2 regions of the Corynebacterium sp. CMW7794 genome follow, and region 2 is predicted to be linked to the other one. Evidence: predicted binding sites of a transcription regulator. Region 2 holds the regulator's gene; the other holds the start of a gene.
What was found. The regulator LexA, encoded in region 2, represses DNA repair genes until DNA is damaged. The targets are predictions, from matches to a motif close to CGAACANNTGTTCG.

Region 1 (3,413 bases), on a different contig from region 2:
GATGGAGAGCATGTCAAGGACCTGCTCCTCGCTGAAGCCCTCGGCGTCGCCGAGCACGAGGGCTTCCTTGACGCCCTCGGCCATGACAGAGAGCGCCATGTTGGCGAGCAGCTTGCCGGTCGCGGCGGCCGCGCCGGAGTCGACGGGGATGAGCTTGTCGGGGTGGGCCCAGGGGCGGGCGATCTCGACGGCGAGATCCCTGATCTCGCGATTCGCGCCGCCCACATAGACGCCCAGCTCGCCCGCGCGGGCCGGACCGAGCGACCCCACGACGGGCGCGTGGACGTACGTGGGCACGGCCTCTGCGAACTCGCGGGCGGCGGCAGGGGAGACAGTCGTCGTGTCGATCCACGGGATACCGGCGGGGATAACGTCAGTTTTAATGACGGCCTCGCGCACATCGTCAGGGCTGAAGAGCGAGGTGATGATGACCTCGGCGTCCTTGACAGCGCCCTGCGGAGTCGCGGCCTGTGTAGCGCCCTCGTCGACGAGCGGCTGCGCGCGCTCGGCAGTGCGGTTCCACACGGTGACCTCGTGGTCCTTCAAAAGATGACGGGCCAATTCAGTGCCCATACGGCCAGTACCTAAAAATGCGATCTTCATGGAATCGAGTGTGCCAGAATGGTGCGCAGGCGCGCAGAGTTTTGCGCCCCGGACGAGGGAGCCGTACCCGGCCACGCGACAAGACGGCCAGAAGGATAGCTATGTCTTGGCTCGTGTTGGTAATCTCCGGTTTGTTTGAGGCGGTGTGGGCGACCGCGCTCGACCGCTCGGCAGGCATGACGAAGCTCTGGCCCACTGTCATTTTCTTTGCGGGGCTCGCGGTGTCTATGGGCGGGCTCGCGTGGGCGCTTAAGTCGCTTCCGGTGGGAACTGCGTATGCCGTGTGGGTGGGCATCGGCGCGGTGGCGACGCTGGGCTACTCCTTCCTCACGGGTGCTGAGACGATGACCGCGGTGAAACTGCTGTTCGTGGCGATGATTGTGGGCGGAATTATCGGGCTGAAGGTCACCGGCTAGGCGGAACTAGAACGGCGCGGGCTCGTCCGGGTCGGGCTGCGGGGCCTCGTAAATTTCAACAATCTGGCCGTCGAGCTCGATCTTGAGGGCCTGGGCCTCGGCGCGGGAGCTGCGGCGACGGGCCTGGATGTTCTGGGAGACGGACTGGACCCAGTGCTTCTGCTTGGGCGAGAGCGGGCCCGAGGGCTCCGTGATTTCCCAGGTGCCGTCCTCGAAAAGGAAGACAAGATCTCCCGTTTCCGGGTGAGGGATGTAATAGAAACGCCCGTCCGTCTTCATATTGTGGTGGTGCTGGCAGAAGGAGAACAGGTTCGACGGGTGCGTGGGGCCACCGTCAGAAAAATCGACGCAATGATCCTTCTGGCACTTGTGTGCGGGGCGCTTACATCCAGGGAAGCGACACGTGCCGTCGCGGCCCTCGATGAATTTCGCCATGACGTCCGGTGTCTTGTACGAACAAGACTCCTCGACCTGGGACTCGTCGCGAACCACGGTGGGCGTTAGATTTTCTAACGTCGTGCCATAGCCCTCGATGAAGGTGGGCGCGAATTCCACGTCCGTCGCGCGGTATGTGTGGAGGATGACGTGCGCGGTGGGCTTGACGGCGCCAGTAAGCAGCGCCACGGCGGCATCGGCAAGCGGGACGCCGAGCTCCTTGGCCATCTCGCGGACCTGCTGGTCGATGATGGCGCGGGTTTCTTCCTCGACCTCGAGGGAGATGAATTCGGAATCGGAGCGGAAGCGGCGCTTCTTGTGCCCCTTGCGCATGGCGATGGTGTCATCGAGCGCCGTGATGATTTCGCGGACCCGGCGCACGATATTGGCGCGCGTGGGCAGATGTTGGTTGGCGCGCCGGGGCGTGAGGTAGTCGATGAGCGCCTGATCGACCTGGTCGTAGAGGAACTGCGGTGCGACGCCGAGGCGGTCGAGCGCCTTGTCAATGCCGATGAGACGATTGAAGTCGAGCAAGAAATACTTTGCCTGGAGGGCAGCCAGCTTGGGCAGCTCGCGCAGGCGGTAGAGGGCGGAGATGTAGTTATTGATTTCGGTGAGATCCTTGCCCGTGATGGCCTGAAGGCGGCGCAGGACGAGATCGATGTCGAGAGAGGGCTCCGGGAGATGCTTTTCCCAGAATGCGAATTCTTCGCGGTGCATGCGGGCGGCTTCGCGGGTCTCGGGGCAGTCGGGGTTGGTGGGAGCGTAGAAACGGGTGGGCGGGGTGGAAGTAGTGGTGGCGGTCGTCATGATTCGGCTCCGGGAGAGATATGAAGGAGGGGAACTAACGTACGAATGCCACTCTAAAACAGGGGGTCAACATGAACGCATGTATATGCGTTGAACAGCGGTTATGTGAAGTTCAGGTGGTCTGGCATGCGGGGGGCAGGAAGCGCAGGGATGTTCGGCATTTGGGGTGGTGGCGGCAGAGTAGGTTGCGGCAGGGTGGGCGGCGCAGGAAGCGGCGGCAGGGTCGGAGCGGGAGGTGGCGGCGGCAAGGTGGGGACGGTGGGCAGAGCAGGAAGTTCGGGCATGCGAGGGAGCGCGGGAGCCTTGGGTCGTGCGGGCTTCGGCGCAGGAGCCGGAGCCGGGGCGGGCGGAGGTGTCGAAAGGGCCGGCGCAGATATGCGGACCGATGTAGACGTGGATGTGTGCGCGAGGGTGGGAGAGGGGGCATCGGAAAGCGTGGGCGGGGGTGTGGAAGGGCGCGGGCGCAGGGGCGTGGGAGAAAGAGCGGGCGTCCATTCGGCGAAGACGGGCGTGGTGGTGTGGCGCGGTGCGAGCGACGGCGCAGGTGCAGCGCAGGCACACAAGGACAAGGTGAGAGCGGTAATGGCAGAAAAAGTGACGGTGCGTGTGAGCACGATATCCCCCCGGGTATGTGACAGTGTGTGACCCCAGATTAAGCGAGGTGAGGCGCGGTGGCAATATCAGACTTTTGTATGGCGCTTAAATAGTTACAATGATTCCCATGCCTAATATCTCCCAGTCCCAGCAGTGGTTCGAGCGTTCTTCCCAAGTCATCCCCGGCGGCGTGAATTCGCCGGTCCGCGCGTACGGTTCGGTGGGCGGTCAAGCCCGCGTTATCGCACGGGGCAAGGGCTCGCGCCTGTGGGACGTGGACGGTAACGAGTACGTCGATTTGGTGAGCTCCTACGGCCCCATGATTCACGGCAACGCACACCCGGAGATTATCGAGGCCGTACAGAAGGCGGCCGTGGATGGCCTGTCCTTCGGCGCGCCCACGGAGGGCGAGGCTCTCCTCGCGGAGGCTATCGTCGAGCGCACCGCTGCGGAGAAGGTCCGTATGGTCAACTCCGGCACGGAGGCCACCATGTCCGCCGTGCGTCTGGCCCGCGGTTTTACGGGCCGTTCTAAAGTCCTCAAGTTTGATGGTTG
Region 2 (3,413 bases):
CTGCGCGGTCGCGACGCTTCATGAGGCGAATCTCGGACTCGAAGTCGTCTGCACTTTCGAAGGACTTATACACCGACGCGAAACGCAGATAGGCCACCTCATCGAGATGTCGCAACGGCTCGAGAATCGCCAAACCGATGTCGTTGGCGTTGACCTGGGAGCTGCCGTGGCTGCGCACGGTTTCCTCGACTTCTTGGGCAAGGCGCTTCAACGCGTCATCCGGCACGTGGCGTCCCTGGCATGCGCGGCGCACCCCGCGGATGAGTTTGTCGCGGCTAAACGGCTCCGTAATGCCGTTACGCTTGACCACGAGCAGCACGGCCTTCTCCACGGTCGTGAAGCGACCCGTGCAGTTCGTGCATTCGCGGCGCCGGCGAATGGCTGTGCCCGCGTCCACGACGCGTGAGTCGATGACGCGCGACTGTTCATTGTGGCAAAACGGGCAATACACTGGGACTCCTCTCCACGGTGCCGCAGCGACCACGGCCACTTGTGCGGCCATGGGTGCGGTACGGATTCGATGTCCCAGTGTAGCGCCCTGCCCTCGCGGGCCCTATTTACTTATGTCTCGCTTGCGAACGTCCCCGGCATGCCGCGCCGTGACGTCCCCAAGCGAAGCTTTCCCTACCGCCCGCGTGACCAAGCGACCTAGCGGGCACCGTTGACAGCGGCCACTTCTGCCTGCGGCGCCATATCCGCACCAGTCATGGTCTCTTCCGCGGCGCCGCCGCCGAAGACGATGGTGAAGAAGAGCGCTGCTCCAAACACGGCACCGAGCACTGCGCCGCCGCGCAACGATTCCCTCTCCTCCGTGTTCGAAACATCAACACGAGCATTGCGAGGACGCACGGATGCTGGTCCATGACCGCTCCGGCGTTCGATATCTAGCGTTCGAACGCTCCCACCGTAGGCGCCGGTTCGACGTGGAGTGCGATGCCCCGCCGGGACATCCCACACGGCCGCCGGCGGCACGACTGCGGCGGAGTGATTGTCAACCAAAGACGAGGTACGAGCTGCGAAGCGACTAGTGTTCAATGCGATAGCCATGAGAGAGTCCTTTCGTCGTGTGCGGCCATCATACGAAGCGGTAAGAACATGTTCGAAAGTTGGTCGCTGTTATGTTCGAATTAGTTGCTATGTTCGATTTATAGCAAGGTTTCGAAAATTTGTCCACAAATCGTACAAATTTCTCGAACATCCGTGCTTAGCGTGCTACAAATAGAGGGGAAGCCATTTCATGGCAGTCGCACGTCTCTGGCACGACTCGGAGGTAGCATCACGGCGGATCATATTCCTCGCCCAGCCATCTCCCGGTTCGTGCAAATACGCCCAGTCCGTATCCGCACGTTCGTCCCGTCCACCGACCACACGACTTTTCGCCCCACCCAAAGGAGCCTTGACCCCATGCCCCGCAAGTCAGCAAAAAATACCGGCAAGCCTGACGTTTCCGCGCTGAGCGAGCGCCAGCGTCGCATTCTCGAAGTCATCAGCGACGCAGTCCTGCTGCGCGGTTATCCGCCAAGCATTCGCGAGATTGGTGACGCTACCGGACTGCAGTCCACCTCGTCCGTGGCCTACCAGCTCAAGCAGCTGGAGGAAAAGGGGTTCTTGCGCCGTGACCCTAACAAGCCGCGCGCGGTGGACGTTCGCCACCTCCACGATCAGAAGAAGAAGCCGGGCCCTGCACCGAAGTCTGCGGACGCACAGCCGGTTCCGCCGGAGGCCTCGGGAGTGAGCTACGTGCCGGTCGTCGGCCGCATTGCCGCAGGCGCCCCCATCACAGCAGAGGAAAACGTGGACACTTACTTCCCCATGCCGGACGAGATTGTCGGCTCCGGGGATCTGTACATGCTCCAGGTCGTCGGCGAGTCCATGAAGGATGCGGGCATCCTCGACGGCGACTGGGTCATCGTTCACTCGCAGTCCACCGCCGAGGAAGGCGACTTTGTCGCAGCATTGTTGGGTGGCGATGAAGCAACGGTCAAGGAATTTCACCGTGACTCCACCGGCGTGTGGCTATTGCCGCACAATGATGACTTCGACCCCATCGACGGCACTCATGCCACCATTATGGGCAAGGTCGTGTCCGTTTTCCGCAAGATTTAATCGGATAACCTTTTACGAGTCAAGGGTGGGATTACCCACCCTTTTCTGGTATTTTTTACCCCTTAATTGGGGCGATACCTGCATGGACACTCATCACAGATTGAAGTCCGCACACAGCCGAAATCCCATGTAGAACAATTTTTAGGGGCGATGTGGCGCACACCTCAATGTGAGATTAGATCCGAACGCCTTTGTTTTACGCGTGTTTTGGGACAATGGTCTTATATCTTCATACGGCAACGCGACCGCAGCAATGCAGTGCGCCGCGACGCACCAGCTCCCGGCTCCCTTACCGAGGCCTGCGCAGCACTGGTCCTGTTCGCCGCACCACGCGTTGACCGGAATTGTCCCCGAGTAAAAGAAGTGATGCCGCCATGTACGCTGAGGAGCGCCGCCGCCAGATTGCTTCGTTGACCGCCGTCGAAGGGCGCGTCAACGTCACCGAACTTTCCGAGAGATTCGATGTCACCGCGGAGACCATTCGACGCGACTTAGCGGTGCTCGACCGCGATGGCGTCGTCCACCGCGTCCACGGCGGCGCTGTTGCTTCCCAGTCTTTCCAGACCGCGGAGTTTACCCTCGACGCACGCTCACGCTCCGCGTCAACCGCCAAGTCGGCCATCGCACGCGCCGCGGTGGACTACCTCCCACAGCCGGGCGGCTCCATCTTTCTCGACGCTGGTACCACTATCAACGCTCTCGCTGACCTCATCTCGGTTCAGCCTAACGCGCACAGCTGGTCCATCGTTTCCAATAGCCTTCCCATTGCGCTCTCTCTGGCCAGCAATGGTCTCTCCGAGGTCCAGCTGCTGGGCGGCACGGTCCGCGCCATCACGCAGGCGGTGGTCGGCGATACGGCGCTGCGCACCATGGCACTCATGCGCGCTGACGTCGCCTTCATCGGTACGAACGCGCTTACCCTCGACCACGGACTGTCCACGGCAGACTCCCAAGAGGCTGCAATGAAGTCCGCTTTCGTTACCCACGCACAGAAGGTTGTCGTGCTCTGCGACTCCACGAAACTGGGCAATGACTACCTCGTGAGCTTCGCGTCAATCGCTGACCTTGATGTGGTCATCACGGATTCCGGCGCACCGCAGTCCTTCATCGACCAACTGCGCGACCGCGAGGTTGAGGTCATTGTCGTAGAGGACAAGTAAACCAGACTTTCCAACGCTCCACTGCACAACGCCCCATCGGTTCACACAATGAGCCAATGGGGCGTTTCGGTATCTCCAACCATGTTCCGGTCGACCGACACGTGGCGAGACACACGAGTTGGCCAAGACGACAAAGCCGCCCATGCA

Region 1: HMPREF3227_RS02145 (HNH endonuclease signature motif containing protein) is a predicted target of LexA. The motif match lies at 2,408-2,421, and genes of this name have one in related genera.

Annotation. Positions count from the first base shown of each region.
Region 1 covers NZ_KQ961714.1:95,590-99,002, reverse strand. The annotation lists gene HMPREF3227_RS02155 (NAD(P)-dependent oxidoreductase) at 1-603, opposite strand, end outside; guanidine-III (ykkC-III) riboswitch at 631-695, shown strand; gene HMPREF3227_RS02150 (DMT family transporter) at 705-1,019, shown strand; gene HMPREF3227_RS02145 (HNH endonuclease signature motif containing protein) at 1,026-2,264, opposite strand; gene hemL (glutamate-1-semialdehyde 2,1-aminomutase) at 2,977-3,413, shown strand, end outside.
Region 2 covers NZ_KQ961717.1:26,795-30,207, reverse strand. The annotation lists gene nrdR (transcriptional regulator NrdR) at 1-451, opposite strand, end outside; gene HMPREF3227_RS13195 (hypothetical protein) at 649-849, opposite strand; gene lexA (transcriptional repressor LexA) at 1,405-2,106, shown strand; gene HMPREF3227_RS02955 (DeoR/GlpR family DNA-binding transcription regulator) at 2,481-3,266, shown strand.